DNA from 2 places in the Gymnodinialimonas mytili genome. Region 1 is predicted to be linked to the other one. Evidence: riboswitches for the same ligand, from Rfam matches in the RefSeq annotation. Region 1 holds a riboswitch; the other holds the start of a gene.
What was found. A riboswitch is a leader RNA that binds a small molecule or an ion and turns the genes downstream of it on or off. The one in region 1 is predicted to bind thiamine pyrophosphate.

Region 1 (15,948 bases):
GATAAGCCGCCAATTGCGCCGTCCCCATCACCTTTGCCGTCACCAGGATCGATAGATAGGCGGGCCCGTCATCGGCCCGCGCATGGCTCAGATCCTCATCACAGGACGGGCAGCGTGCGCGCAGTTTGAGATAGCCGTCAAACAAGTGCCCCTCGCCGCAACTGGGGCAACGATGGCGAAGGCCGTTCACCATGGCAGGCCAGGTCGGGCGCTCGGGCTGGGCCGGGGCGAATGGGGCGGGTGCTGCGTGCGTGTCGTTAAGTTCCATGGACCATAAATGCGCCTCCTTTGAGCGTTGGTAAAGCCCACGCCCCCGCGACAGGGCGGCGCGGCGGCGAAAAAAAAGCGCGACGGAATGCAGGCGATGCGCCGTGAGACCGATCAGACAGGCAGAAACAAAGGAGATTGCCCCATGTCGATGACAAAAGCAGCCTTGCTGAGCATCTTGATCCCCGTGGCGCTTGCGGCCCCGTTGGCCGCGCAGGAGCGGGGGCCGGACGGTCCGCGCATGATCTTCGAAGAACTCGATGCAGATGGCAACGGCGCGGTGACGCTTGAGGAACTCGCCGCGGCAGGAGATGCGCGGTTCGTCAATACGGACACAAATGGCGATGGCCAATTGAGCCGCGATGAATTGCTGGCCCGGGCCGCCGAACGCAACGCCGAGCGTGTGGATCGGATGATCGAACGCGCGGATACCAATGGCGATGGCGCATTGACACAGGCCGAGCTGGATGAAGCACGCGAGGGCCGTCGCCGCGGCCCGGATCCTGAACGGATGTTCGAGCGTATGGATGCCGATGGCGATGGGTCGGTCACCGAGGCCGAGTTTGACGAAGCTGTGTCGCGCCTGCTCGACCGGATGGGCCGTCGCCATGGCAGCGATCGCCGCTAAGCGGGATTGGGCCAGCTGTTGCTGGCCCATTTCCAAACACCGGACGGCGAGGTATTGCAGCAGGATGGAGCGGTCGGATACCGAACTTGGCCGTCTGGCGGATGGAACCTTGATGGTTCTGTTTGCAAACGGTGATCCCGATGCGGCGCGGGTCTTGACCGATCGGCTGTTGCCGCGCGCCTATCGCCATGCGGCGCGGGTGCTGGGCAATGCGGCTGAGGCCGAGGATGTTGCCCAAGAGGCCCTTTTGCGCCTTTGGCGCGCGGCGCGCACGTGGCAAGCAGATGGGGCAGCCAAGCCGTCAACCTGGTTGCACAAGGTTGTCGCCAATCTGGCGATCGACCGGTTGCGCCGTTCGGGCCGGTCCGTCGAATTGGGTGAGGATGATTTTGCGGATCCGAGCCCGGGCGCCGAGGCGCGTTTGCAAGAGGCAGGCCGCCGCGACGCGTTGGACGCGGCGCTGGCCTCGCTACCGGAACGGCAGCGGCAGGCGGTGATCCTGCGCCACATCGAGGGTTTATCCAACCCAGAGATCGCCGAGATATTGGACGTGGGGGTGGAAGCCGTGGAAAGCTTGACCGCGCGGGGCAAGCGGGCGTTGAAAGCCGCGCTTGCCGGACAGAAGGAGGCCTTGGGCTATGGACACGGATAGGCAAGACGACGACGCGTTGGAGGCGATGTTTGCCCAGGCGCGTGCTGCTGGCCCTGATGCCGCCTTGCGTGCACGGGTTCTGGCCGATGCCGACCGGGTGCAGGCCGAGCTTGCCGCGATGACCCCGGCCGCACCGCCGCGGCGTGGTTGGATCATCGGCCTGGTGAGCGCTGTCGGGGGATGGGGCGCAGCCTCGGGGATTACCGCTGCGGGTGCGCTTGGTCTGATGATCGGTTTTGCAGTGCCGGATACGCTGGAGCTTTGGCTTGGAAGCGGGGCCTTGCCTGCATCGCTGAGCTCGGATTACGGAGTGACACCGGATTTGAGCGCCCTTTGGGTGGAGGTTGGGGATGTCTGATTTGCAGCCGCAAGATACCTCGCCACCGCCGCGCAGGCGCGGTTTGAAAATCGCACTGGCGGTGTCGCTGGCTTTGAACTTGGCGATCGTCGGTTTGGCGGCGGGCTTTGCCTTGAACTATGGCGGGCCGAAGGAAGGTGGGCCGCCGCGGCTTGCGGCGATGGGTCTGGGACCCTTTGCACTGGCATTGTCGCGGGAAGACCGAGAGGCATTGCGCGACCGCGTTGCATCCGATGGGGGCGAGATATTGCATGCTGAGCGGAGAGAGATTGGCCACGCACTGCGGGATGTCGAACAAGCGCTATTGGCTAACCCGTTTGAGCGTGACGCGGTCGAAGCCGCCTTGGCGCGCAGTCGACGCGCGGCTGAGGCCATGCAAGCCAGCGGGCATGGCGCTTTGCTGGATTATGTCGAGGAGATGAGCCCGGCCGAACGGGCCGAGCTTGCCGAAAACTTGCGCCGGATGCTGCGGCGATTTGGCGGCGCGCGCCGTTAAGCTGCTGGCCGTGGCATGCGGCTGACCTGATCTCGGCCCATGGCTTTGGCACTATACAGCGCATCATCGGCCTGTTGGATCAACGCATCCGCCCGCGCGCCCTTATGGACATCCTCGGGCAGGGTCAGGCCCACACTGGCGGTGACATGAATGGGCTTGATGTCATCGGAAACATCGAAATCCGTGCGACCGACGGCCTCTCGCAGGCGCTCGGCGCATTCCAACGCACCGTTGCGGTCGGTATTCGACATGGCAACCAGGAATTCTTCGCCACCGACCCGGGCCAGCAGATCGTTGCCGCGCAACTGAGCGCGTAGGCGGTGGCCCACCTGGCACAGCACTTCGTCACCCGCGGGATGGCCGTAGCGGTCATTGATCTTCTTAAAGTAATCCAGATCAATCATCATGACCGCAACGCCTGAGCCTGGATTGGCCAACATCTGTTCCATCCTGTGCAACGCAAATCGACGATTGTGCAAACCAGTCAGTGGATCGGTTACCGCCGCCTCCAGCCCTCTGCGCACCCCCGCGCGCATCCGGTCCGCTTCTCGCTTGCGGTCCAACTGCGCGGAAATGCGAATGGCAAGCTCCTTGGCGTCGAACGGATCGTGCAGCACATCATTGGCACCCAAATCGAGCGCGATGGCGGCGCGTTCGGAATCGCCTTCGGGCAAGATCATGATCGAGGCCGCGTGCCGTGTGCCCGGGCGCGATCGCAGATCCGACAGTAAGCGCAGACCTTCGTTCCGTTGCGCCAGATCGACGGAAATCACGAAGATATCCGGAGCGCTATCCGGATCGGCGGCCGCTTCGGTGAGCGCCGCCTCGCGCTGGATGATGCGCACATCGCCACCGATCCGATCATCGATTGCGGCTTTCCAAAGGATCGCTCCGCGGGGGCCGGGCGCCACCAGGGCGATCCGACCAGGGCGCGTCTTCACACCGAATTGAGTGGGTGCTTCGGCAAACCCGAAGCTTCCGGCAGAACCATCGCTGACCAGAAGTTCCCGCACTGAGTCGCGGGCGCGCAGCAACGAGCGGACGCGCGCCAGCAGTGTCACCTCTTCGACCGGCTTCGTTAAGAAATCATCTGCACCTGCCTCCAGCCCTTCCATCTTCGCGTCGCGGTCCGACAGCGCGGTGATCAGAAGGATGGGGATATCGGCGGTGACAGGGTCGGCCTTCAGTTTGCGACACACTTCCAATCCGCTCATATCGGGCATCATAACGTCCAAGAGGATCAGATCGGGCTTCTTTTCCTGGGCAATCCGAAGGGCAGCAGCGCCATTTTCAGCCTGCTCGACGGTGTAGCATGCGGCCGCTAGCTTGACCTTCATAACAATGCGATTGGTGGCGACGTCGTCGACAACTAAGATACGGCCTGTCATGTCCAACGAACTCCTACGACTACTCTGTTTTTGCTACGCGACCCCTATGGCGAGCAAATTGGAATCGAAAAGTTAACAAACCCTTTAAGGGGGAACGCAATGAAAACAGTCGGGCAAGAATCCGCTGAGACATCTGCGCTGCGTATTTTGGCGTGGTTGGCGGCAAATGATGACCTGATGCCGCTTTTTATGGGCGCGACTGGGGCAAGTGCCCAAGATTTAAAGAAAAATGCTGCCAATCCGGTCTTCCTCGCATCCGTTTTGGATTTTGTTCAAATGGATGACAATTGGGTGATCCAGGCCGCGGAAGCGGTCGAGCTACGACCTGACCAGATTGCCTCTGTCCGTGCATACCTGCCGGGCGGCGACCTGCCGAACTGGACCTGACCCATGGCGATCAAAGGGGTGCTGTTCGACAAGGACGGCGTTTTGTTCGACTTTCAGGCCAGTTGGGGTGTGGGAACATGGCACACGATCCAAGCGCTGGCTGGTGGCCGCGCTGATCTTGCCGAGCGTCTGGCCGATTGCCTGGACTACGACCTGGAGGCGCGGCGATTTCATCCCAGTTCTTTTGCCATAGCCGGTACGGCGGCAGAGGTGGCCGATGCTATTGCCGATGTGTTGACGCATCGCAATCGGGCCGAGATCCAAACCTTTCTCGACGATGCAGGCGCCGCGACGGAGATGGTCCCAGCGGCCCCGCTGGCCGATGTCTTTGATGCCCTAATCGATCGCGGGCTGCCCCTGGGTGTGGCGACCAATGACAGCGAAATGGCAGCGCGGCAGCAGATTGCGGGGCAGGGTGTGTTTGACCGGTTTGCCTTCATTGCGGGCTCGGACAGCGGACATGGCGCCAAACCGGCACCCGGTATGTGTCTGGCCTTCGCGGCGGAGACCAGGCTGACGCCCGATGAATGCGTGATGGTGGGGGACAGCACCCATGACTTGCATGCGGGGCGGGCGGCAGGGTTTCGTACGCTGGGTGTTCTCACCGGCGTGGCGACTGCCGCTGTGCTTGCCCCCTGGGCGGACGCCGTGCTGCCATCGATTGCGGAGCTGCCGGACTGGCTGGACCAACGTGGCTAACGGGTTAGCGCGGCCCAAATGCGACGCCTGGCGTCGGAAAGGGCAAATCGGCTTGCGCCGTCCTGGGCAAGCATGGGGGATCGTCATCAAGCTGGATCGCGCCCATGGAAGACGCCGCATCACTCCCTCAACGCCGCCGTAGCGGTGGACGCGCCGCTGGCGTCGCCCGAGCCTCGGCCCATGCGATCGAGCAGATGCCTTGGCGCGTGCCGATCAATACCGACCGGCCAACCGAGCCGCTGGATGAAGGCGGTGTCCAGGCGATCCACAATGCGGCGCTGCGGATCCTGTCGGATATTGGCATCGAGTTTTTGAATGACGAGGCCATCGGCTATCTGCGGCAGGCCGGTTGCAAGATCGAAGGCCAAACGGTGTTTTTCGACCCGGCCTTCGTCGAAGAGATGATTCCGCGTGCGCCCGCGACATTTACGATTGTGCCCCGCAATCCCGACAAGGCGTTGACCATCGGCGGCAAACACATGGTTTTCGGCAACGTGTCGAGCCCGCCCAACGCCTGGGACCTGGAACGCGGCAAACGCCCCGGCGATTTCGAGACCTATCGCGATTTCATGAAGCTCACACAGTATTTTAACTGTATTCATTTTGCGGGCGGGTATCCGGTGGAGCCCATCGATGTGCATCCGTCGATCCGGCATCTGGACTGCCTTTATGAGAAGCTGACGCTGACCGACAAGGTGTCCCACGCCTATTCCCTGGGCGCGGAGCGTGTTGAAGATGTGATGGAGATGGTGCGGATCGCGGCGGGCTTATCGCATGCGGAATTTGACGCCCAGCCTCGGATGTACACCAACATCAACTCGGTGAGCCCTCTGAAGCACGATTTTCCCATGTTGGATGGGGCGATGCGACTTGCGCGGCGCGGGCAGCCCGTGGTGGTGACTCCGTTTACCCTGGCGGGTGCCATGGCGCCGGTCACGGTTGCGGGGGCGGTTGCGTTAAGCATCGCCGAAGGGTTGGCTGCGATTGCGCTGTTGCAATGGATCGCACCGGGCTGTCCGGTGGCGATTGGGACGTTCACATCGAATGTAGACATGAAATCGGGCGCGCCAGCTTTTGGGACGCCGGAATACATGCGCGCGACACAGATCACTGGTCAAATGGCGCGGTTCTATCGCCTGCCGATGCGTGCCAGTGGCGTTTGCGCAGCCAATGTGCCGGATGGCCAAGCGATGTGGGAGACCTCGAACTCGCTCTGGTCGGCGGTGCAATCGGGCACCAACATGGTCTATCACGCAGCAGGCTGGCTGGAGGGCGGGCTAATCGCGAGCCCTGAGAAATTCGTCATGGATTGCGAGGTGTTGCAGCAGATCCAGCGCTATTTCGAACCCGAGATGCTGGGCGTTTCCGATGGGGATCTGGCGCTGGACGCGATTGCTGAGGTGGGGGCAGGCGGGCATTTCTTTGGCTGCCAGCATACCCAGGATCGGTATCAAACTGCGTTTTATGGCCCGTTCCTGTCCGATTGGCGAAATTTTGAGGCGTGGCGTTTGGATGGCGGGGCTTGGACGGCCGAGCGCGCGCACAAGACATACAATGCGATCTTGGCCGAGTTCGAACCCCCGCAGATGGATCCGGCGGTGCGAGAGGAATTGCGCGAGTTCGTGGCCCGCCGCAAAGCCGAAGGCGGTGCGCCGACCGATTTTTGATGCTGTCTTTCTTGGATTGGCAAGGGAATGTTTACCTCTGATGCCTAGCGTGCCGCCCTGACGGGTCCCGTTCTGGGACGATACTAGGATATGGCGCGACGATGCATGGGCTTATCAATCGAGCCTTCCAGGGCTTTGTAACCTCCACTTTTGGGGAGGATCTTTGGGATGAGGTGCGCGACCAGGCGGACCTGCCCATCGATGATTTTGAATCCATGACCTACTATGACGACGCGCTGACCGTCGCCGTCTTCAATACCACGACACAGCTTTTGCACCGGCCCTCTGCCTCTCTATTGGAAGATATGGGGACGTTCCTGGTGACACATCCACCGTTGGATCCGCTGCGCCGACTGCTACGGTTTGGGGGCAGTACCTTTCCCGAATTCATCTGGTCGCTTGAGGAATTGCGCGATCGGGGGCGGTTGGTGATGCCGGATCTCGATATTCCCAAAATCGCCGTTGCGCAGTTGGACAAGCGGACTTTTCGCCTGTCGGCCCAGTGGCAGTTGCCCGGGATCTCCGCAATCCTCTTGGGCGGCTTGCGGGCCATGGCCGATGATTATGGAACGCTGGCCATCCTATCGCTCGACGGGCGCGAAGAAGCCGATGGGATTGGTACCGAATTCCTCAAAGTCGAGCTTTTGGATGTACAGCATGCCGAAGGCCGCAGCTTCCAATTGGGAGAGGTGTTGGCATGACGGCGATGGATTTCCCAAAGGACGGAGTTCCGATTTCGTCAGATGGCGTGTTCGATCAGTTGATGCCGATGCATCTGCGTTTATCCATGGACGGCATCATCGAACATGCGGGTCCCACCATCCGGAAGATGCTAGGGGATGATCTTGTCGGCCAGGCGCCGTTCTTTTCCCTGTTCGGTGTCCATCACCCTGTTGATGTCATGGATACGGAAACGTTGTTTGCCGCAGCCAATCAACGGATTGGCCTGATCCTGCGCCGCAAGCCAGACCTGCCTTTGCGCGCGCATCTGGCGCGCTTGCCTGGCGAGGATGGGGCGATTGTAGATATTTCTCTTGGGCTTTCATTCGTGCGGGCGGTTGCAGAGTTTTCTCTGACATTGCGGGATTTCGCGCCCAATGATCAGACGGTGGATTTACTGTATCTGCACGAGGCCAATGCCTCGACTGCGCGCCTCTCGCGCCATCTGACCGAGCGGTTGAAGGCCGCCCATGCGTCTGCCGAGCACCAGGCACGGACCGATGTGCTGACGGGACTGCCCAACCGCCGCGCCATCGATTTGGATCTGGAGCGTATTCTGAAAAGCGTCGATGAGCAATTCACGCTTTTGCAAGTCGATCTCGACCTCTTCAAAGAGGTCAACGATACGTATGGCCATCCGGCAGGCGACGCCGTCTTGCGCGCCGTCGGGCGGATATTCGAAGAAGAGCTGCGCCGCAATGACATCCCCTCCCGTATCGGCGGTGACGAGTTCCTGGTGGTGCTGCGTGACGTGGTGGAGCCTGCGGTGGCGGGCCGGATCGCCAGTCGTATTATTCAGCGGATCGAACAGCCCGTGACATTCGGAAACATCGTTTGCCAGATTTCAGCGAGTGTCGGCATCGTGACAAGCGCCCAATACTCAACTCGACCGTCGTTGAAACAGATGATGGAGGATGTGGATGCGGCCTTGTATCGTGCCAAGAATGACGGGCGCGGGCGCTATGCGCTGCACGCTAGCCTGACATATCCCATCCAAGATAGGCGGTCTGCCATCGACCGCCGGACGCGTTAACGCGCCTGTTCGATCTGTCGATGTCAACGGGAACGCCAGCCAAGGTTTAGCGTGCATTTGCGCCTTTGGCGGCCGGAACTTGAGTTGCTGGTAAGCGAATTGCTCACCACCACCAACACCCGCGAAGCATGATCCAAGCGCCACCGTATGAGAACGCGGTCCGATCCACTGGGATTGCGGCCATTCGGCGCTAGGTGTCTTCGCGAAAGCAGAACAGCCAGAATGACGCGATGACAGATAGCCCCGCCAATCCGTTCGATATTCGCCACAATCCGGTGCCGACCGGTCGGATGGCGCGCTTTACGCGGCTGGGCGGTTTGGCCACCGGACTTGCCGGTCGCGCGGCGATGGGCCGGGCGCGGGCCGCCTTGCGGGGGGAGCCTGCGGATATGGCCTCGGTCATGCTAACGCCGAGCAACCTCTCGCGTATTGCGGAGCGTCTGTCGGAAATGCGCGGCGCGGTCATGAAGCTTGGGCAATTGCTGTCGATGGAGACCGGTGATCTGCTGCCGCCTGAATTGGAGCATATCCTGGCGCGCTTGCGGTCAGAGGCCGATATCATGCCACCCGCACAGCTGAAGTCGGTGTTGACCGGTGCCTATGGTCCGTCCTTCCGGGCCCAGTTCAAAAGCTTCGATACGCGCCCTCTGGCAGCAGCCTCCATCGGGCAGGTGCACCGGGCGACAGCGAAAGACGGGATGCGCCTGGCCATCAAGCTGCAATATCCCGGGATACGTGCCTCGATCGACAGCGATTTGAACAATGCGGCGGCGTTGATCCGATGGTCGGGCTTGTGGCCCAAGGAATTGGATTTGGGTCCGCTGATGGAGGAGGCGCGCCGACAGCTCCACGAAGAGGCGGATTATGCCCGCGAAGGCCGTTATCTGGCCCGGTTTGGTGCGCTTTTGCAGCAAGATGCGCGGTTTATTGTGCCCACCTACCGCGCAGATTTGTCGACACCGGACGCACTGGCCATGGGGTTCGAACCCGCAAGCCCGATTGAAACGCTGCAAGAGGCGGCGCCTGCGACACGCGATGCGGCTTTGGAGGCATTGATCGAATTATGCCTGGCCGAGCTGTTCGAGTTTGGCGTGATGCAAACGGATCCCAATTTCGCGAATTACCGATGGCGGCCTGAAACCGAGCAGCTTGTTTTGCTGGATTTCGGCGCGGCACGCGACATCCCAGATGATCTGGCTGAAGGCCACCGTCGATTGTTGCGGGCGGGTTTGGATGGCGCGCGCTCTGACATCTATGCCGCGCTGGAGGAGATCGGGTTCATCAAACCCGGCCTCTCCAAGGCTCATCAGACGGCGTTGTTGGATATGGCTGAGATGGGGTTCTCCGCTCTGCGCGGCCCTGACCGGTTTGATTTTGCGACCACCACGCTGGCCGACGAATTGCGCACGCGCGGTCAAGTGATTGGCCAAGACCGTGAGTTATGGCACATCCCGCCAGCGGATACGCTGTTTTTGCAGCGCAAGATCGGAGGGTTGTATCTATTGGCGACCCGGATTGGCGCCCGAGTGGATTTGCCAGCGCTGGCACGCCGGTTTGCGAATGCCTAACGTGCGTCTTCGGCCATTTGTGCAAAGGTCTCTTTCGCCAATTTGATCGCGTGGTTGGCCTTGGGCACGCCCGCGTACACTGCAACATGCATGAAGGCCTGGATTACATCTTGCTCGCTGGCGCCTGTGCGGGCGGTGGCACGAATATGCATGGGGATTTCGGCAAAATTCCCGGTCGCGGCCAAAAGCGCCAGGGTCAACATCGACCGTTCCCGATGCGAAATCGTCTCATCCGACCAAAGCGTGCCCCAGGCGTTTTCGGTGATCATCTGCTGGAAGGGGGCATCGAACGCTGTCGTTGCAGCTTCGGCCCGGTCCACATGTTCGTCGCCCAGCACAGCGCGGCGTGTTTTCATGCCTCTGTCGAACCGATCACTCATCGCAGGTGCCCCTCAATACGGCAAGCCGACATAGCATTCGGCCATCGCTTTTTGTGCCGCTTCATTGCTGCGTAGAAAGTCCAATTCTGCGATCTGCATCTTGCGGTCGAATTCGCTCTGGTCAGGATAGCGATGCATGAGTGACGAGAACCACCAGCTAAAGCGTTCGGTTTTCCAGACACGGCGCAACGCCTTCTCCGAGTAGCCGTCGATCCCATCGCTGCAATCTTCCGTGTAAAACTGGGTCAGCGCCTGAAATAGGTAATGCACGTCTGAGGCGGCGGTGTTGAGCCCTTTGGCACCGGTGGGCGGTACGATATGGGCGGCATCACCGCACAGGAACAGACGGCCCCAGCGCATCGGCTCCGTCACGAAGGATCGAAGCGGTGCGATGGACTTCTCGATAGAGGGGCCGGTGACCAAATTAGCGGCCTCTGAGGCTGGGATCCGGCGTTTGAGTTCGGTCCAAAACGCCTCATCACTCCAATCTGAGGGCTGATCTTGCATCGAGCATTGAATGTAGTAGCGGCTGAGCTGGTCATTGCGCATCGAGCATAGTGCAAAGCCGTGCGGTGAATTCGCGTAAATCAATTCGTCATTGACGGGTGGTGTTTCCGACAACACGCCGAGCCACCCGAATGGATAGACTTTTTCGTATTCGCGGCGCACATCCTCGGGGATCGTTTTCCGGCTGACACCGTGGAAGCCATCGCAGCCCGCGACGAAATCGGCCTCTAGCTTTTGGGGTTTTCCTTCGATCTTATAGCAGATTTCGACAGGCCCCTGTTCCGCCGAGTTTATGACCACGTCAGCCACATTAAACTCGACCTGCCCGCCGATCTTGTCGCGGGCGGCATAGAGATCGCGCGTCACCTCGGTCTGACCATAGACCATGACGGCGCGACCGGTATGCTCGGTGAAATCTAGGCGAAACATCTGATCGTCGTAGGAAATAAGCGTGCCGCTATGCAGGAAGCCCTCGCGGTGCATCCGCTCGGCGCATCCGGCCTGTTCCATCAGGCCCACAAGCCCCTGTTCGAGAACGCCCGCGCGGATGCGGCCCAGAACATAGTCCCGGGTCTTGCGTTCTAAAACGATACTGTCGATCCCCTTTGTGTGCAGCAATTGCGCCAGGAGCAGACCGGACGGCCCCCCGCCTATGATCGCAACTTGGGTCTTCATTGGTGATCCTCTCCCCCCGTCGCGAAGATTGCCCAGAAGGCGGGCTCAAGTAAATTCCTGTCTTCGGTTCGAGTGCAGAAATGCTGGATGGTGCAGCATTTGACTTTCGAAAACACGGGTCCTATCCCGGTTGCGCCAGGGGCGCCGCAAGGCTGAGACGTACCCTTCGAACCTGAACCAGATCATGCTGGCGTAGGGAGGCGAGATTTGACGGGCTTCCTGCCTTTGGATCGCGCCTTTCTGACCGGAAAGGACGATGACATGTCACCCCAAAACGTTTTGTTGCCCATCGCGATGTGCAGGTGGCTCGATCCCAAAGCTCCGGCGCGTGGGGTTTTCCAGGCGGGAAGGAAAGGCCCATGATCAGGAATGTGCTGTCCATTGCAGGCTCTGATCCATCGGGTGGGGCGGGTATTCAGGCGGATTTGAAGTCGATTTCGGCAAATGGTGCCTACGGTATGGCGGCGCTGACGGCGTTGACGGCACAAAACACGCAAGGTGTGGACGGGATTGAACTGGTGACACCCGACTTTGTGGCGGCCCAGATCACGTCCGTATTTGCAGATGTCCGCGTGGATGCCGTCAAGATCGGTATGATCGCGACGGCCGATATCGCGTCGTCGGTTGCGGATGTTCTTGAGGCGCATAAGGCGGTGCCTGTGGTGCTAGACCCCGTGATGATCGCCAAGGGCGGTGCGCCGCTGCTGGCTGAGGATGCGATTGAAACGTTGCGCAGTCGGCTTTTGCCGCTTGCCCGGATCGTGACGCCGAACTTACCCGAAGCGGCTCACCTGTTGGGCGTACCGGTTGCTCGAACCCGCGACGACATGGCGGCGCAAGCCCGGGCGTTGACAGCGCTTGGCCCCGATGCGGCTCTGGTCAAAGGCGGGCATCTTGAGGAAGCCGATAGCCCGGACGTTTTGTTCGACGGCGCCGATCTGCACTGGGTCGAAGCGCCGCGGATTGCCACTAAGAACACCCATGGCACAGGATGTACGCTGTCTTCGGCCTTAGCCGCGCATCTTGCCCACGGCGTGCCCATGGCCAAGGCAGTCGCCCGCGCCAAAGCCTATGTGGCAATGGCCATTACAGACGCCGATGCGCTGTCGGTTGGCCAAGGCCATGGGCCGGTTCATCATTTTTCGGAGCTTTGGCGCGGCTTGTCGGCATAATTCGGGCCAAGCCGTCAGCCATATTGCGCACATTCGAACCTGTTGAGTAGAATGCGGTTCGATTTGCGGGTTGGGGGCGCAATGCAATACCATCTAAACGGCTATCGCCCGGGCGATCCATCGATATCGCCCGCAGCCGATCGGGTGGTTGTCCAGCCCAAGATTGTCGATGTGCTGATTGTCGGGTGCGGTCCCGCTGGCCTGACCTTGGCCGCTCAACTGGCCGCATTTCCTGACATCGTCACCCGGATTGTGGATCGAAAGGACGGCCCCTTATCACTCGGCCAGGCAGATGGAATCGCCTGCCGCTCGATGGAGATGTTTGAGGCGTTCGGTTTCGCAGATCGCGTAATGAAAGAGGCCTATTGGGTTAATGAGGTCGCCTTTTGGCGCCCGGGTAGCGCTGGTGATCTGCACCGAGCCGACCGGATCCAGGATGTCGAAGACGGCCTGTCTGAAATGCCGCATACGATCCTGAACCAGGCGCGTGTCCACGACTTCTACCTGGAGGTTATGGCCAATGCGCCGCGGCGTTTGGTGCCGGATTACGGGATGGATTTGATGTCATTGACGCGTGATACGGGCTCTCATCCGATTGAGGCCATGTTTCAGAGCCCCGACGGCGTCACAGAGACAATTCGCGCCCGCTATGTGGTCGGGTGCGATGGGGCGCATAGTACCGTCCGAGCCGAACTGGGCTATGCCTTGCGGGGTGAGGCCGCGCGTCAATTGTGGGGTGTGATGGATGTGCTGGCGATCACGGATTTCCCCGATATCCGGCTGAAATCCGTGATCCAATCGGCGGGTGCGGGCAGCATCCTGATCATCCCGCGCGAAGGCGGTTATCTGGTGCGGCTCTATATCGAGTTGGATGCGCTGCATGGCGACGAGCGGGTCGCCGACCGAAATCTGACACCGGACATATTGATCGCAAAGGCGCAAGCGATCCTGTCGCCTTATGCTTTTGACGTGAAGGAGGTGGCGTGGTGGTCGGCCTATGAGATCGGGCAACGGCTCTGCGATCAATTCGACGACGCGCGCCCGGAACAGGACCCGCATATCTTCATCACCGGCGATGCCTGTCACACCCATAGCCCGAAGGCGGGACAGGGCATGAACGTGTCGATGGCCGATGCATTTAACCTCGGCTGGAAGCTGGCCGCAGTGGTGCGGGGGCAATCCGGCCCAGATCTGCTGCGCAGCTATTCGGCTGAGCGTCAGGCTCAAGCCCAGGAGCTGATCGACTTTGACCGCGACATGGCGCGATTGTTCAGCGCGCGTCCGGAGCACGCCGATGAAGCCAAAGCGTTTCAGCGCTATTTCAAACGACATGGGCGTTACACCGCAGGGGTCGAGACCCGCTATGAACCCTCTCTGATCACCGGAGATTCGGATCATCAGGCTTTGGCGTTGGGCTTCCCGGTGGGCAAGCGGTTCCATTCGGCGCCGGTGATCCGGTTGGCCGATGCTAAGCCGATGCATCTGGGCCATATGCTCAGGGCCGATGGGCGGTGGCGGATCGTGGCCTTCGCGCCCCAAGATCACAGGGCGGCTTTGCAGAGGCTCTGCACGTTCCTTGCCGACGACCCGAAAAGCCCGATCCTTGCCGCAACCCCACCAGGGGAAGATATCGATGCTGTGATCGATCTGCGCGCCGTACTACCAGTGGGGCATCAAGGGCTTTCGCCCACTGACTTGCCGTCACTTTTGGTGCCCAGGAAGGGCCGCTACGGGTTGCAGGATTATGAAAAAGTGTTTTGCTTGGACCCGCGCAATGACATTTACGATGCCCGACAGGTCAATCGCAGCGAAGGGGCGCTGATTGTAGTGCGCCCGGATCAGTTTGTGGCCAATGTCTTGCCGTTTGCGGCCCACGATCAGCTTTCGGCATTTTTCGCTGGGTTTATGGTTGCGGTGTAGCGCAGTGCAAACGGAGATGTGAGACATGGGTTTACGGGTGTTCTCGGACAAAAACCGGCCCATGCACCTGGGCCCATATCGGCTTGAGCGCCTGGCGCGTGTGCAGCATGTGGATCTGTCGCCTGTAGCGCCGTTTCATCCGCTGTCCTTTGCCCATTACAACCGCCCGCAATCTATCGTCAATGCGATGCGGGATCATCAAGCGATGTTGGATGCGATCCGGGACGGGCTGATCAATAAGGTCAAAGCCGAGACGCCGGACGATCTGAATGAACGCTCCAACCACCTGAAATCTTTTGGCTATTTTGCCGATACATCGATGGTGGGTATCTGTGACCTGCCGGATGAAGCGGTTTTGAACAGGCCTTACCTGAACCCCGATATCGCGCGGCTTGCTCAGAGTTTGCGGACCGGTCAGACCAAGACGCTCGCCTCGGGGATTGATACGATCATGGCCGATCTGAAAGAGGCGATGGAGGCGCCGCCCACCACGATCGAAGGTCATCGCCATGCGATCGTGTTCCTCTATGAACATCCGCGCGCGCCGTCCGAGACCGAACCCGGGACCGAGTGGATCATCGATGCGCTGCCGCATCGATCCTGCATGCTGGCGTCAGAAACTGCGGTTGTCATCGCACAGTATTTGCGTCTTTTGGGTCATGACGCGCGGGCCCATACCGCCAGTTCATCGGATGTGGATTTGAACCGGCTGGCCGTGGCATCTGGCCTGACGCGGACCGATGGGGCCGCTCCCTTTGTGGGGGCCGATTATGGCCTCGCGGCGGTCACGACGTCATTTGCACTTGCACCCGACCAACCGCTGGAGCCTGAGGCACCGCTGCCGCAACGTCTCAGGCCCTATGCGAAAAGGCGGTTTGTCGATGGCGCGCATCCGTTCGAGACGCTCAGGCGCGTGGACAGCCCCACGACCTATATCGATGAGGCGCGCGTGCCCCGCGTGCCGAAGCGGACCGACATGTTCGCGCGCGCTCAGTTCGGGGATATGGGCAAGGCGCTGCAAGACGGCGCAAAGGGGGGGGCATTACGTGCGGAAATCGGCCCCGTCATCGGCACAACGCCGTGCCTTGGGGGCCTTCGTTCTGCTGCAAGATGGTGAGCCCGCCCCTGAGAAAGTGGCGATCGCGCCGCAAAAGGCCGCCGACCTGGTCAAGGCGACCAGCTATTTCCTGGGCGTCGATGCGGTTGGCCTGTCGCGATGCCCCGATTGGGCCTGGTATTCCCATGATGCGGCCGGCGAGCCCATCGACCCGCCCCATGATCACGCGATCAGCATGATTATCGACCAGGGTTTTGATACGATGGAAGGCGCCTCTGGCGACGATTGGATCAGCGTGGCGCAATCGATGCGCGCCTATCTGCGGTTTTCGCTGTTGGGCGGGGTGGTTGCGCGGCAATTGCGCAATCTGGGCT
Region 2 (15,948 bases), on a different contig from region 1:
TCTTGCGCCGCGGGGGTGAGACGCGCAGCGCATTGCTGTCGCAGATCCTGGCCGATCCGTCCCAAGATGTCGCTCTGCGTCCAGGTGATGCGGTGATCATCGGCGGCGGTCAGGCCAGCTTTATCGCAGATGGCGCGCTGTCCTCCCCCGGTGAGTTCAACTTCGTCGAAGGGGAACTGACCCTGGCCCAAGCCATCGCCCAAGCCGGTGGCCTGCAAGACAGCCGTGCCAATCCCAATGCCGTTTACGTGTTTCGCCGGATGCCTCCGGGTGAATCCTTTCTGCTGGAACAGCCGCCCGGCAACCCGCATATCCGCGTCTTCGGGGATGTGATTTTCCAGGCCGATTATACATCTCCCACCGCGCGATTGGATGCCGGTCAGTTCATGTTGCGGGACGGCGATGTGGTCTATGTGGGTAATTCGCCCCTGGCCGAGTTCCTGAAGTTTTTCCAGATCTTCGAGCGTCCGCCCGAGATCCCGGCCCCGTCTGGCCGCAGCTAACATCTCAAGCAGATGAGAAAGGGCGATCGAAACCATCGGGCGCCCTTTTTCCATCCACACCGACGCCGTCGTCAAAAGATCAGCAGCTCAACCGCAGGCCTGAGCCGCCAAAAGGGCAAGCTGACGGTGCCCTTTCGCCTGCAGAACTGAGGCGGCCCGCCAGGCCCGCAGGCCGCTCCGGCAGCACAACACAACGCGCGTGTCGGCTGGCGCCTCAAACCTATCCAGCCCATCTGGACGAAGACGCATCGCCGATGGCGCGATGGGCCGTGCCACTTCATCCTCGCTCCGCAATTCAATGATCTGATCGCTGTCATCCAACATGCTTTTCGCGACGAACGGCACATACTGCTCCGGCTCTGGGCTGCCGTGAAACGCGAACCCGCCAAATCGCAGCTTTGCCAAATCAAGTGTCACCAGACGCCCCAGCGGCGACGGATCAGACCTCAACAGAACTCTCAGCGCCATCTGCGCCTGCAAGGCGCCAATCGTGCCCACGGCCGGGCCCAAGACACCCGCGGTGGCGCAGGTGGCGCCATTATCCGGCAAATCTGGGAACACCGCCCTCAATGACGGGGCGGATCCACAGAACGCACCGACATAGCCGGATTGACCCAAAACGCTGGCGGAGATCAAAGGCGTCTTCTGGCTGCGGCAGGTATCCGACAAAATGTAGGACACGGCGAAACTATCGGCGGCATCGATGACAAGATCCGCGGTTTCGGCGATATCAGCCGCGATGCTCGGACCCAATGCACAGATATGGGCATCTATGGCGACATCCGGGTTGAAACCACGCACAAACTCGGCGGCAACGTCGGCTTTGGGGCGCCCCAGATCCGATATGCGATAAAGCGGCTGACGATGCAGATTGCTGTCCTCGATCACATCAGGATCGTACAAGGTGATGTGCCCCACACCGGCCCCGGCGAGGTATTGCAGCACCGGGCAACCAAGCCCACCGGCCCCGATGATCGCAACATGCGCAACAGCCAGCCGCGCCTGACCGTCGGCACCGATCTCGGGCAGCATCATCTGGCGTGCATAGCGGGTCATGGGGCACATGCCGCGATCCAGGCGCGGGTGCGCGCTTCAGGGTCATCGGCCCGCTGAATGTCTGTCACCACCGCTGCGCTATCGGCCCCTGCGGCAAACACACCGGGCAGCCGCTCAATGGTCAGTCCGCCAATGGCCACCAGGGGCGTATTGCCCACCTGTGCTTTCCAACGGGTCACGCGATCCAAGCCCTGCGGCGCCCATTTCATCTTTTTCAGCAAGGTCGGATAGACCGGCCCAAGCGCCACATAGGCCGGATCGTGGGACAAGGCGCGGTCAAGCTCCGCGTCATCATGGGTCGACAGGCCGAACCGGATACCCGCCCGCCGCAGCGCCACAAAATCCGCGCTGTCCATATCCTCTTGCCCCAGATGCACAAAATCACAGCCCAGATCGAGCGCCGCCTGCCAGTAATCGTTGACTACAAGTTGCGCGTCATGCGCCTCGCAGACAACCTTGGCGCGGGTGATCTGCGCCCGAATATCAGCCTCGGGCCGGTCCTTGATCCGCAATTGCACCAGCTTCACACCAAGCGGCACCAGGTGCTCGACCCGCTCGGCATCGCCAACGATCAGGTAGAATCGTTCCATCAGGCCAGTTCCGCCAGGCCGAGCACGGGCGTCGAGGGAACCGCCATGTCGCGCCGATCCATGGGATCCGCACCATATCCGATCCGGCCCGCATTGATCGCACCCGCCATCGCCCGCGCCATGGCCACCGGATCGCCCGCCTTGGCCACGGCGGTGTTCAGCAAAACTGCATCCATCCCCAATTCCATCGCCTGACAGGCATCTGAGGGGCGCCCGATCCCGGCATCCACGATCAGCGGCACGCCGGGGAAATGCGCTCGCATGGTCCGCAATGCATCGGGCGTGCGCAGGCCTTGCCCGGACCCAATCGGCGCCCCCCACGGCATCAAGACTTCGCAGCCTGCCGCCAGCAGCTTTTCCCCGACAATCAGATCATCGGTCGTATAGGGGAACACCTGAAACCCTTGGGCGGTTAGCTCTCCCGCGGCCTCGACCAAGCCAAAGACATCGGGCTGCAACGTGTCGGCATGGCCGATCACCTCCAGCTTGATCCAGCGCGTGCCGAACAGCTCCCGCGCCATCTGTGCGGTGGTGATCGCTTCGGAAACGGAATGGCACCCCGCCGTGTTGGGCAGGATCTCGACGCCGATATCGCGCAGCATCTCCCAAAATCCGGCCCCCGAGCCATCCGCCGTTTCACGCCGTAGCGAAACAGTCACGATCTCACACCCGCTGGCACGGATCGCCTCTTGCAGGATGGCGGGTGACGGATATTGCGCTGTACCCAAAAGCAGGCGCGATGTGACGGGCGTGCCGTAAAACTTCATCTCAACCTCCCTGCATCGGCGCCAGAACCTCCAGCCGATCACCGGGCAGGATCTGCGTGTCGGGGCGCGCATCGCGCGGGATGAACTGACCGTTCAGGGCCGTGGCAATAGCAGGGTTGGTAAACCCCAATTCTTCAAGCGCGGCGGATAGGGTCTTGCCCGTGACCTCATGCGGCTGGGCATTCACGAGGATGTTCATGGGATGTCTCCGAAAGAAGGGTGTCAGCGACGTGCTTGGCCATGGCAGGGGCCAGCAGAAAGCCGTGGCGATAGAGGCCGTTCAGCGCCCAGCCCCCTCCATGGCGGGTCAAGCGCGGCAGGTTGTTCCCATAGGCGGGGCGCAGGCCGGCCCCGATCTCCAGGATGCTGGCTTCGGCAAAACCGGGATGCAGGGTGAAGGCCGCGCTCAGCAATTCGCTGATCGACCGGAGTGTAGGTGGACGGGTCGACGAGCTTTCGATCATGGTTGCGCCGATCATGTAAATGCCAGCGCCACGAGGCACGAGGTAAAGCGGAATACGCGGATGCAGAAGGCGCACCGTGCGGGTGATCTCGACCTCCGGGCATTGCAAGATCGCCATTTCCCCGCGCACCGGGCGCAGGCCGGGCAAGTTGGCAGCCGGTCCGGTACAGTCCAACGTGACCCCTGCGGGCGCTTCGGTTGCCCATCGGAACGAGACACCGGCGTCGCGCGACGCCATGGTCAGATCTATCAACGCCTGTCTCGGGTTCAGATGCGCTTCCTTGGTGAAATGCAGGCCCTGATCGAACCGTCCGCCTAGTGCCGGTTCCAACTCCGCGATCCCGGCGCCATCGACCGGCGTGAAGTCCGATGTGCGGCGCGCAAACCGCGCCACCTCTTGCCGGTCGCGCGGCGGCGCCACGACAAGCGTCCCAAGGCGGGTCACGGCTGTGACCCCACTCCACCACTCCACCGCATCACGCCCGAGCGTCACAACCGCATCATCGGCGCTTTCGCGTTCGCACCACGGGGCGAGCATCCCGCCCGCATAGCGGGCCACGCTGCCTTTACCGGGGCCACTGGCCCGGTCATAGACCGTGACCTTGGCACCGCGCCGCGCCAGTTCCAGCGCAGAGGTGAGACCGGCAAGCCCCGCCCCGGCGATACGGATCATTCCTTGCCCTCCTCGGCGGGAATATAGAGCTCACCGCCTTCGCGGAACTTGGCCGCCATCGCCTCCATGCCCTCTTTCTGCGCCTCGGCGCGGATGTCATGGCTGATCCGCATGGAACAGAACTTCGGCCCGCACATGGAGCAGAAATGCGCCACCTTATGCGCCTCTTTCGGCAGGGTCTGGTCGTGGAAGTCGCGCGCGGTATCCGGGTCAAGCGACAGATTGAACTGGTCCTCCCAGCGGAACTCGAACCGTGCACGGCTGAGCGCATCATCCCGCCGTTGCGCGCCCGGCAGCCCCTTGGCCAAATCGGCGGCGTGGGCCGCGATCTTGTAGGTGATGACGCCGGTTTTGACGTCATCCCGGTCGGGCAGGCCCAGATGTTCCTTGGGCGTCACATAGCAAAGCATCGCACAGCCAAACCAGCCGATCATCGCCGCCCCAATGCCGGAGGTGATGTGGTCGTAGCCGGGTGCGATATCCGTAGTGAGTGGCCCAAGCGTGTAAAACGGCGCCTCGTGACAGCATTCCAGCTGCTTGTCCATGTTCTCCTTGATCTTGTGCATGGCCACATGGCCCGGCCCTTCAATCATCACCTGACAATCCTTGGCCCAGGCGATCTTGGTCAGCTCACCCAGCGTCTCCAGCTCAGCGAATTGCGCTTCATCATTGGCATCGGCGATGGAGCCGGGGCGCAGCCCATCGCCCAGAGAGAAGGACACATCATAGGCGCGGCAGATGTCGCAAATCTCCTCGAAATGCTCGTAGAGGAAGCTTTCCTTGTGATGATGCAGGCACCATTTGGCCATGATCGATCCGCCGCGCGACACGATCCCCGTCACCCGCTCCACCGTCATCGGGACCATGTGCAGCCGCACGCCGGCGTGGATGGTGAAGTAATCCACCCCCTGCTCCGCCTGTTCGATCAGCGTGTCGCGGAACACCTCCCAGGTGAGATCCTCGGCGATGCCGTTCACCTTTTCCAGAGCCTGATAGATCGGCACGGTACCAATAGGCACGGGTGAATTGCGGATGATCCATTCACGGGTATTGTGGATGTTGCGCCCGGTCGACAGATCCATGACCGTATCGGCCCCCCAACGGATCGCCCAGACCAGTTTCTCTACTTCTTCCTCCATCGAGGAGGTCACCGCAGAGGTGCCCATATTCGCGTTGATCTTCACCAGGAAGTTGCGTCCGATGATCATCGGTTCGCTCTCGGGGTGGTTGATGTTGGCGGGGATGATCGCGCGGCCTGCTGCGACCTCGTCCCGCACGAATTCGGGGGTCACATAATCCGGGATGTTGGCACCGAAATCCTCGCCATCCCGCGCCTCAACCACAGCCTCGCGCAGCTGGTTCTCGCGGATCGCGATGTATTCCATCTCGGGCGTGACAATCCCGGCGCGCGCATAGGCCAACTGCGTGACCGCCTTGCCGTCCTTGGCGCACAGGGGCCGCGCGCGGACCGGAAATTCCGGCGTCAGACGGTCACCGGAGACAAAGCCGTTGTCCTCGGGCTTCACGTCGCGCCCGTCATAGGCTTCCACATCGCCACGCGCTTCAATCCAGGCGCGGCGCAGGGGCGCTAGGCCGTGGTTGATGTCGGTCACAATATCCGGGTCTGTATAGACCCCCGACGTGTCGTAGACGGTGACCGGCGGCTCTCCGGCTGTTGGATGGACGGAAATCTCGCGCATCGGGACGCGGATATCGGGGTGCTGCGTCCCGCTCACATAGATCTTGCGCGATGCGGGCAAGCCGCCGGTCGTGACCTTGGGGGTGTGGACGTTCATATCGGTGCTCCTCAAGCCAACACTTAAAAAGACACCAGATGAGGTTGGGGTGGGAAACACCGAGGCTACGCCCGGATACCGGCCCGACCACGGATAAACACCGATACGGCCCTAGCTTCCTACGCCAGTATCAACTGGGTCAGGTTCAAAGGGTCGCATCACCGGGCATATGCCCTGTCAGCCTCTCAGTCCCCTAGGCGGGACCCCCCTGCGTGCCCTTTGCTTAGGATACAAATTCGCGCAAAGCAAGTTGGCCATCGGCAGCACATCGCGGACATGGCGGATCATCGCGCCGCGTTTCAGGCAGTGAGATCATGGTTGGAGAACCGCAAAAATCATCGTCCAAGACACTTGGGCCATTTCAAAATCTCGATCCAAGGGGAAAACAGATGCGGCATTTGGCCAAAGGCGGATCTTTCTCAACCCTCTGAAATAATGGAAAATACTTCATTTGGTGACGCGCTGTTGCACGTCACGCATCGAGTGATTGTGACGTTTGCATGACAACTTGCAACGTTTTGTGAATCATGCAAGTATGCTTGCGACAGCGTATGGGAGAACAATGTCACTCATCGAAAAGATATCGGGCGAGGCGAGCAATCTTACGCCGAACGAACGTCGGCTGGTGCAGTCTGTGATCGAAAGCCCCACCGCCGCCGCCCTTGGGACAGCAAACGAATTGGCCAAGGCTGTGGGTGTCCACGAGGCGACAGCATCGCGACTGGCGCGCAAGCTTGGCTATGACAGCTACGCAGCATTCCGCGATGCCCTACGGGATGAATTCATCGCCACGCGTGAGACGGCGACACGGTTCGAAAAGACGATCACGGATAGCAGCTCTGACACCATCCTGGGCAAGCTCGCCCATGAAGAGGCCAATGCGCTTGGCCGGATCGAAGAATTCATCACAGCCGATCAGATCGCGCAGGTGGCCGAAATCCTCATGCAAGCGGGTCGGATCTTTGTCTACGGCTATGGCAATGCCGAAGTGCTGTCACTGATGATGATCAAACGCTTCCGGCGCTTCGGCAAGGATGTGCATCAACTCACTGCCGATCCGCGGGCCATGGCCGAACAGGTCCTCGGCCTGCGATCCGGCGATGCCGTGTTGATCTTTGCGTTCCGACGCCCGCCGCGGGCCTATGGCGCGCTGATCGAAACGGCACGCGAGGCAGGGGCGCGGACGATTGTGATCTCGGGCACATCCGGCGCGTTGCTTGCCCCGGCGCCGGATCATTTGCTGGCCGCGCCCCGCTCAGGTGACCCGGATGCGTTTCAAACACTGACCGTACCGATGACGATCTGTAACGCTATTGTCATCGCGGCAGGACATACTGAAAGAGACGAGTCACTGAAAAAACTCGACCAGTTGGGGCAATTGATCGAACGGTTTGAGTAACCAGGGAAGAACCCAAGGGAGATTATCATGATGGGTCTGACGACAACGCGCCTCGGCGCGATCGGTATAGTATTGTCCACTGCAGCCTTCGCCGATGGGCATCTGGATGAGATGACAACTGACGAGCTTTTGCCCATGGCCGAAGCGGAAGGCGAGGTCATCGTCTATTCCTTCACCAGTCGGATCGGCCGCGTCGAAACCGCGTTCGAAGAGGTTTATCCGACGATCGATCTGCAAGGCTTTGACATTTCTTCGACCGAGCAGATTGCGCGCCTGACCGCCGAGGCGCAGGCCGGTGTCACCAATGCAGATGTCATCTACATCTCGGATACCCCTGTGGTTCTGACCACTCTTCTAGAAGAAGGTATCATCACACCCTATGTCCCGCCGCGAGTTGCCGACCGCGTACCGGCCGAGTTCCAATCGCCGCTTCTGGCGCAGCGTTTGTCGACCAAAGTGCTGATGTATAACGAAGAAGCCAATCCCGATGGCGCGCCAATCTCAAACCTATGGGAGTTGACGACAGAGGAATGGCGCGGACGCGTCGTCATGGTCGACCCCCTGCAACGCGGTGACTATCTCGATCTGATGACCGAGATCGTCTTGCGCGCCGATGAAATGGCCGCCGCCTACGAGGTCCAATTCGGCGCCGAAATCACGCTCGACGGGGCCGCGAATGCGGGCGAGCAATTCATCATGGATCTCTTCGCCAATGACCTGATCCTGGTGGGCTCCACCGACGATGTGAACGCCGCCGTGGGCGCGCTCGGCCAGGAGAACCCGCCGGTTGGGTTCACCTCCTATTCCGACCGGCGCGACAACGAGGATGAAGGTTGGGCGTTGCAGGTGGCCAATGACGTCAGCCCGGCGTCGGGGATCATCTTCCCAGCCGTCCTGGCACTCGCCACCGAGCCCAACAATCCCGCCGCGGCCCGCCTGGTGATCGATTTCCTGATGGGGGACGAAAGTGAAACCGGCGGCGCGGGTCTGGCACCGTTCTATGTGGCGGGCGATTACGTGACCCGCACCGATATCCCGCCCCATCCCGATGCCGTTCCGCTGGACGAATTCAACGCCTGGCGCATCGCCCCGTCGGAGACCGCCACAATCCGGTCCGAGATCGGCGATCTGGTGCTGACCCTGCAATAACGGGTCATCGCTTCGGGGGTGTGTATATTTCAATACCCGCCCCCACCTCATCCATCAGCAGAAGGATCACCGGGTATGGCCGAGACCGCCATGAACACGCGTGGACGGCGCGTCCTGTTCAAACAGGGCACCGTGCTCAAGACATTCGTCCTTGCATTGCTGATCGCGCTGATCGTGCTGCCCCTGCTCAGAACCGTTCTGTTCACGCTGGAGCCGGACAATCTGCGGGCCTGGTCCGACGTCTTGGTCGGGCGGCTCAGCGAAAACCTGTTCTACAAGCCGCTGGCCAACACACTTCTCATTGGTGTGGTGGTGGCCACGGCCTGCGTGCTGATCGGCGGCTTCCTGGCCTGGCTGGTGGTGATGACCAATGTGCCCTACCGCAAGCTGATCGGCGTCATGGCCACCCTGCCCTTCATGATCCCCAGTTTCGCCGCCGCACTGGCCTGGGGCACGCTGTTCCGCAATGATCGCGTCGGCGGTCAGGTCGGGTTTCTGCAAGGCTCGGGCCTGGATGTGCCGGATTGGCTCGCCTGGGGTATGGTGCCGACGCTGATTGTGCTGACGCTGCACTATTTCAGCCTTGCCTTCACCATTATCGCCGCGGCGCTGGCCACAGTGAATTCGGATCTGGTCGAGGCGGCGCAGATCGCGGGCGCCAAGGGCCGCCGCATCCTGATGGGGATCATCCTGCCGGTCACGACACCCGCGTTGGTGGCTGCCGGATCCCTGTGTTTCGCGGGGGCGGTGTCGAACTTCGCCACGCCCGCCCTGCTGGGTCTGCCGGTGCGGATGCAAACGCTGTCCACCCGGCTCTTTGGAATGATCGAAGTCGGCCAGGTCAGCCGCGGCTATGTCATCGGCATCATGCTGGTCCTGATCTCGGGCGCCTTTCTCTGGGCGGGCAATCGCATAGTCTCGGGCCGCCGCTCCTACGCCACGATCACCGGCAAAGGCGGGCGCGCCAAACGCTTCGACCTGCGCGGCGCGCGCTGGCCGCTTTTCGCAGTCGCGATGACCATCCTGATGGCCAGCACAATCGTACCGGTCGCCGTTTTGGCCGCCTCCAGTTTCGCGCCCTCCTCCTCGGATCTCTTCGCGAACTGGACCACGCATTTCTGGATCGGCGAAAGCCGCCCCGATTTCGCCCAAGGCACGGCCGGGATCATCCACAACGAGGACATCCTGCGCGCGCTTTGGGTCACGCTTGGCCTGGGCCTCGCCGTCGCTCTGACCGGTATGATCGTCGGGCTTCTGGCCTCTTATACGGCTGCGCGCTACCGCGAGGGCTGGATGTCGGCCGCGATCACGCAGATCAGCTTTCTGCCACTTCTGGTGCCCGGCATCGCCTTCGGGGCAGCCTATATCGCCTATCTCGGCGCGCCTATCGGCCCCCTGCCCGCGCTTTACGGCACCTTTGCCCTGCTGGTGATCGCGGGCACCGCCTACCTGCTGCCGTTTTCGGTGCAAACCGGTCGCGCCGTGATCCAACAGGTGGGCGGCGAGCTTGAGGAAAGTGCGCGCATCACCGGCGCCGGGTTCATCCGGCGCTTGGCGGCAATCACCGTGCCACTGGCCGTGCGGGGCCTGGCGGCGGGCGGCATCCTGATCTTCGTCAAAATCGTCCGCGACCTGTCTCTGGTGGTGCTGCTTTTCACGCCCACCATGCCTGTCCTGTCGGTGGTGGCCTATCGCTACGCGTCCGAGGGCTTCACCCAATTCGCCAATGCAATCACCGTCGTGATCCTGGCCATTTCGATCGCCGCCACGCTGATCGCACAGCGGTTGCAAACCAAATCCCAGCCCTGGCTGCAAAATTGAGGGCCCGCGCAATGCTTGAAATCAAGAACCTCCACAAACGATTTGGCAATTTCGAGGCCGTCAAAGATGTCTCGATTTCGGTGCCCGATGGCGCGTTTCTGGTGCTGCTCGGCCCATCTGGCTGCGGCAAGACCACGTTGCTGCGGATGCTGGCCGGCCTGGAATTGCCAAGCGCAGGGCAGATCATCTTCGGCGATCACATGGTCTCGGACGGTGACGAAAACTGGTCGGTCGATCCGGCCAAGCGCCATTCAGGGCTGGTTTTTCAATCCTATGCGCTGTGGCCCCATATGTCGGTGCGCGGCAATGTGGATTGGCCGCTGAAGGTTGCGAAACTGTCCAAAGAGGCGCGGGACAAGCGTGTGACCGAAGTGCTGGAATTGCTCGATATCGCAGCGCTGGCCGATCGATATCCCAACGAAATCTCGGGCGGACAGCAACAGCGTGTTGCCATCGCCCGCACGATCGCGCCGAAGCCATCGGTCTTGCTGTTTGACGAACCGCTGTCCAATCTCGATGCCAAGCTGCGGGTCGAGATGCGGACCGAGCTGATGCGTCTGCACCGCGCCACCGGCGCCACCACGGTCTACGTCACCCATGATCAGATCGAGGCGATGACGATGGCCAGCCATGTCGCCGTCATGAACCATGGCCGCGTCCAGCAATTCGGCACGCCCGCAGATCTGATCGATCATCCGGAAACCGCCTTCGTGGCCACCTTCGTGGGCACACCGCCCAACAACATGGTGCCGGTGGTCAAGAACGGGGCTGGCTACAAGGTGGGCGGCCGCATCATGCCAATAGACCCCCCCGCTGCGGATTGTCTGGCGATGTATCGCGCCGAAACGATGGTCCTCGCCCAGGAGGAGGCCGCGATGACGCTGCCGATGGAATTGGTCGAGACAAGCACCATTGCCGGGCGCACCATGGTGACGGGTCTTGGCGACGGGATGCGTCTGACCGCGATTGTCGACACACCGCCCAAGGCGCGCATCGGCGACATCGTTCAGTTTCAACTGCCCCCCGAACCCGACAGCTGGTTCGGCCCAGACGGTGGGAGGATCCGCTGATGCGTGTCCTCCTCGTGCGCCATGGCCAATCGGAATGGAACGCCACCCGGCGCCTGCAGGGCCAGGCCGATATCAGCTTGTCCGAGCTGGGGCGCGCCCAGGCGCGCGCCTTGAGGCCGGTGATCGCCGAGATCGGACCGTGCCGGTCTGTCTCCTCGGATCTGGCCCGGGTCCGAGAGACCGCGGATCAGATCGGCGCGGTGGAGCCACGCTTTGACTCGGGTCTGCGCGAGAACGACCTGGGCGATTGGACCGGGCGCGACATCGATGACATCCAGGCCGAAGACGCCGCGGCATTTCAAGGCTGGCGCGCGGGCACGGCCACACCGCCCGGCGGTGAGACCTGGGCAGCCTTTTCGAACCGGGCCTCCGCGGTGATCGAGGCCGAGCGGGCGACACCCTGCGATAACCTTCTTGTGGTCTGCCACGGCGGCGTTGTCCGGGCGCTCCTGCAGCATTACCTGGGTCTACCACCGGCCCATATCATTCCCGTCGCACCCGCCAGCCTCACCGCCTTCCAGCTGAGCGATGACAAGCCCGCGCGATTGGAGCTTTTCAATTACCGCCCGGACGAGTTGGACTTCGCAGCGCCCGATTGACCGCGCAGTGCCATGCTTTGCGGGAGATCGGCAAATGCGCCAAGGCCCATGGCATGGCGCCCGTGATGTCAGGCGGCGACCAGATTGAGCCAGTAGCGCGTGTGGCGCAGCGCGCCGGTGCGGCGTAACGCGCCCATCTCGACCAATCCTTGCAAATCCCGCGTCGCCGTGGCCCGCGACGTCCCTGTGATCGACAGGTAGTTTTCAGCACTCAGGCCGCCCTTGAACCCATCCGGGCCTTCCCGAAACATCCGCGTGATCGCCTTCGCCTGCCTGTCGTTGAACCGATCCCGGAACCGGTCGTAGAAATGCGCCTTGGCGATGAAGAACCCGACCCGATCCAGCGTGACCTGCTGCGCGGTCAAGACCGTCTCGGCGAACCAGTCCAGCCATGGTGTGACATCCAAGGTCTTTTGGTGGCGCTCCAGCTGATCGTAATAGGCCTTCCGTGCCCGCTCGATCGTGAAGGCCAGCGCGATCAGGCTCGGCTGTCCGATATTCTGCGCCAGCGATTTCTCCGCAAGGGCCCGGCCCAACCGCCCATTGCCATCCTCAAAGGGGTGGATGCTCTCGAAGTAGAGATGGCTCAGACCGGCCCGCGTCAATGCTGGCAGAGGGTCCGCCCCGCCCGGACCCGTCCGGTTGAACCAATCCGTATAGCGGTCCATCTCGCGCGGGACTTGCGCCGAGGCCGGCGCCTCGAAATGCACTATGGGCTGGTCCTGCCGCCCCGATACGATCTGCATCGCATCCCCATGCCGCCGATAGGCGCCGATGGCCTCCAAATGCCTGTCATGGGACAGCAACATGCCGTGCCACCGAAACAACGTATCCTGCGTCAGCGGTACGGCATAGGTGGAATAGACATCGACCATCATCTCGGCCACGCCCTGTTCCCGCGGCTTCGTCGGATAAGTGCCGGGGGACAATCCAAGGTGACGGCGCAGCGAGGATTGCACGCTCTGCCGATCCAGCATCTCGCCTTCGATGGCGCTGGTCTGCATCGCCTCTTCGCTCAACAGATCGATGCGCAATTGATCCCGCTCGGACGGGCTGACATGATGGACGGCGCCCAGAATTTCACCCGATGACAGCAGGAAACGCTGCTCCAACGGCGCCATCGCAGCCGCATCATAGCGGAAATCCGGCCAGCCGGGCATTTCCCAGTTCCATGGCATGAGCGATAGATTCCTTTTCTATAGCTCATGTATAATTTATTTTTGATCCATAGAAGTCAATTCTATACCTCAAACCCCTGTCTATAGGCCCCTGCAGCTAAGTCGTGTTGCCTTGAACCAGGGTCGCAACGAAATCCTCTCGCGGTGCAAATACCTCTCCGCGAATCGAGGCCAGGACGGCCCGCGCCGCTTCCTGACCCAGCGCATGTCGCTCGATATGGACGGTGGTCAGCCGGGTGCGCACCGAATGCTCGAACGAGGTGCCGTTAAACCCCGCCACGGCGATCTGATCAGGCACCGCAAAACCTGCGCCATGCAGCCACGACAATGCCCCAAGCGCCATCGCATCATTCAGGCAATAGAGCGCGTCGATATCGGGGTGCTGCCGCATCAGATCCTGTATCAACTTGGATCCCGACCCGGCCTGCCGCGGCATGTCTTCATCGGTGCAGTCGATCAGCTCCAGGCCCACCCCCGTCAGCACCTCTTTGAACGCCTCCCGCCGCCGCGCCGCGCACAGGTCCTTTTTCAACTCCGCCCCGATATAGGCGGGCTTGCGCACGCCCTTTTCGATGAAATGCTGCGCGATCATGCGCCCGGCATCGGCATGGCTTGGTGCAATGTTACCGTCATAACCGGCATCCTGCTCGTCCCAAATCTGGATGATCGGGCAGGGCCAGCTTTTCAGCAACTGACTGGCCCGCTCCGATCGCCGAATGCCACCCGTCACGATCATCCCGGCGGGCTGCAGGGAAAGGACGGTCTGAATGATCTCATCCTCAAGATCCGTGTCGAAATGCGATTCCCCGATAAAGGTCAGATAGCCCTCGGGGCGGATGACCGCGTTGATGCCGCTGACCACATCCCCGAACACTGCATCATTGATCGACGGCAGAACCACGGCGACGATATGGCTGCGGTTCGAACTCAGCGATCCTGCCAGGCGGTTGGGCACATAGCTCAGATCCCGCGCCGCGGCCCGCACGCGCTCCCGCGTCTGGGCCGAGATGCTGCCGGTGCCGCGCAACACCTTGGAGGCCGTCATCTTGCTGACCCCGGCACGGGCCGCGACATCCGCCAATGTCGTGCGCTTCAGGTCCGATATCGATTGGTCCATAAGGCTCGCCCCAGCTCAGAAGTCATCCGCGTATCATCGCGCAAAAGGCGCACCGATGACACGCTTGACTCGACTTTTTGTTATCGATAACTCAAAAGGAAGGTTATCGATAACCTTTGTGCTGGAGGGAGGCCCGCATGTCCAGAGCGTTGCGCGTGTTTTGGTCCGCTGTGGATGTGGTGATCGCAGGTATTCTGATCGCGATGATCACGCTGGTCTTCGCCAATGTGGTGCTGCGCTATGGCTTTTCGTCGGGCATCCGCGAGGCGATCGAATTGTCGCGCCTCTGCCTTGTCTGGCTGGTGATGCTGGGCGCGGCGGTGGTGCTGCGCCGCAACGAACACCTGGCCGTCCACGAGATCCTGCGCCTGCTGCCGGCACCGATCACATTGGCCCTTCGGCGTCTGGCCTATGTCGTTGTCCTGATATCGGTCCTCATGCTGTTCTGGGGCGCTTGGGGCCAGACGGTCGCGAATTGGCAGAACATCTCGCCGCTGACCGGCCTGCCCTCGGGGCTGTTCTATCTGGCAGGGGTGGTCTCATCGGTATTGATGACCGGTCTGGCAGTGGTGCGGATCATCGACCCGGATGCCCGGCTGGACGGGGGTGTCGATGACGATCTGGCCCGCCGGGGGGCGGATCAATGACCCTGTTCATCTTCCTGTCGGTTCTTCTGATCGGCATCCTGCTGGGATTGCCCGTGGCGTTTTCCCTGCTGCTGGCGGCCATGGCGTTGATGCTGCACCTGGATCTGTTCAGCGCCGACATCCTGGGCCAATCGCTGATCAATGGCGTGAATAGCTTTCCGCTCTTGGCGATCCCGTTCTTTCTGGTCGCGGGCGAGATCATGTCGGTGGGCGGATTGTCCAAACGCATCGTGCATCTGGCCACGACCCTGCTTGGCCATCGGCGCGGCGGCCTGGGCTATGTCGCGATCTTCACCGCCGTTCTTCTGGCCGGTCTGTCGGGATCGGCGGTGGCCGACGCCGCCGCGCTGGTCTCGATCCTCTATCCGATGATGCGCAAGGCGGGCTATCCCGAGGGTCGCTCGCTTGGATTGCTCGCCTCCGGCGGGATTATCGCGCCGGTCATTCCGCCATCCCTGCCGCTGATCCTGATCGGTGTGGCGGGCAGCATCTCGATCAAAGATCTGTTTCTGGGCGGTATCGCACCCGGTCTGATGATGGGCATCACCCTTCTGGTGGTGTGGACCCTGATGATGCGCCGCGAAGATCTGGAGGTTCTGCCGAAAGCCTCCGGGGCCGAGCGGCTGGTGGCGTTGCGCGAAGGGTTCTGGGCGCTCTTGCTGCCTCTGATCATCATCGGCGGGATCCGATTTGGCATCTTTACCCCGACCGAAGCGGCCGTGGTCGCCGCGGTCTATGCCATCGTGATTTCCACATTCGTCTACCGCGAATTGACCTGGCGCCTGTTCTATCAGGTCCTGATCTCGGCGGGCCGGGCGACGGCGATGGTCATGTTCCTGGTGGGCTGCGCCATGGTGGCGGCCTGGCTGATCACCGTCGCGCAATTGCCGCAGCAATTGGCGGAGATGCTGGGGCCGCTGATCACGCAACCGCGGCTGCTGATGCTTGTCATCATGATCTGCGTTCTGGCCATCGGCATGGTGATGGACCTGTCCCCCACCATCCTGATCCTGGTGCCCCTTCTGATGCCGATTGTCCGGGAAGCCGGGATCGATGAGGTCTATTTCGGGCTGATGTTCGTGATGAACACCTCCATCGGGCTCATCACGCCGCCGGTCGG

Region 2: another riboswitch for thiamine pyrophosphate. It lies ahead of thiC (phosphomethylpyrimidine synthase ThiC); the one in region 1 lies ahead of thiD (bifunctional hydroxymethylpyrimidine kinase/phosphomethylpyrimidine kinase).

What each region holds. Positions count from the first base shown of each region.
Region 1 covers NZ_JBBIFW010000002.1:884,634-900,581, forward strand. The annotation lists gene V8J82_RS13835 (DUF983 domain-containing protein) at 1-268, opposite strand, end outside; gene V8J82_RS13840 (EF-hand domain-containing protein) at 413-895, shown strand; gene V8J82_RS13845 (RNA polymerase sigma factor) at 960-1,547, shown strand; gene V8J82_RS13850 (hypothetical protein) at 1,534-1,905, shown strand; gene V8J82_RS13855 (periplasmic heavy metal sensor) at 1,898-2,401, shown strand; gene V8J82_RS13860 (diguanylate cyclase) at 2,398-3,789, opposite strand; gene V8J82_RS13865 (DUF3572 domain-containing protein) at 3,889-4,176, shown strand; gene V8J82_RS13870 (HAD family hydrolase) at 4,180-4,875, shown strand; gene V8J82_RS13875 (trimethylamine methyltransferase family protein) at 4,980-6,542, shown strand; gene V8J82_RS13880 (heme NO-binding domain-containing protein) at 6,644-7,243, shown strand; gene V8J82_RS13885 (diguanylate cyclase domain-containing protein) at 7,240-8,295, shown strand; gene V8J82_RS13890 (ABC1 kinase family protein) at 8,526-9,863, shown strand; gene pcaC (4-carboxymuconolactone decarboxylase) at 9,860-10,243, opposite strand; gene pobA (4-hydroxybenzoate 3-monooxygenase) at 10,256-11,425, opposite strand; TPP riboswitch at 11,553-11,641, shown strand; gene thiD (bifunctional hydroxymethylpyrimidine kinase/phosphomethylpyrimidine kinase) at 11,785-12,597, shown strand; gene V8J82_RS13910 (FAD-dependent monooxygenase) at 12,679-14,517, shown strand; partial or broken gene V8J82_RS13915 (2Fe-2S iron-sulfur cluster-binding protein) at 14,543-15,948, shown strand, end outside.
Region 2 covers NZ_JBBIFW010000007.1:12,634-28,581, reverse strand. The annotation lists gene V8J82_RS21440 (polysaccharide biosynthesis/export family protein) at 1-503, shown strand, start outside; gene V8J82_RS21435 (ThiF family adenylyltransferase) at 591-1,559, opposite strand; gene V8J82_RS21430 (thiamine phosphate synthase) at 1,556-2,149, opposite strand; gene V8J82_RS21425 (thiazole synthase) at 2,149-2,916, opposite strand; gene thiS (sulfur carrier protein ThiS) at 2,918-3,115, opposite strand; gene V8J82_RS21415 (FAD-dependent oxidoreductase) at 3,084-4,052, opposite strand; gene thiC (phosphomethylpyrimidine synthase ThiC) at 4,049-5,848, opposite strand; TPP riboswitch at 5,948-6,068, opposite strand; gene V8J82_RS21405 (MurR/RpiR family transcriptional regulator) at 6,411-7,247, shown strand; gene V8J82_RS21400 (ABC transporter substrate-binding protein) at 7,278-8,396, shown strand; gene V8J82_RS21395 (ABC transporter permease) at 8,472-10,217, shown strand; gene V8J82_RS21390 (ABC transporter ATP-binding protein) at 10,229-11,287, shown strand; gene V8J82_RS21385 (histidine phosphatase family protein) at 11,287-11,886, shown strand; gene V8J82_RS21380 (Fic family protein) at 11,955-13,064, opposite strand; gene V8J82_RS21375 (LacI family DNA-binding transcriptional regulator) at 13,162-14,181, opposite strand; gene V8J82_RS21370 (TRAP transporter small permease) at 14,319-14,828, shown strand; gene V8J82_RS21365 (TRAP transporter large permease subunit) at 14,825-15,948, shown strand, end outside.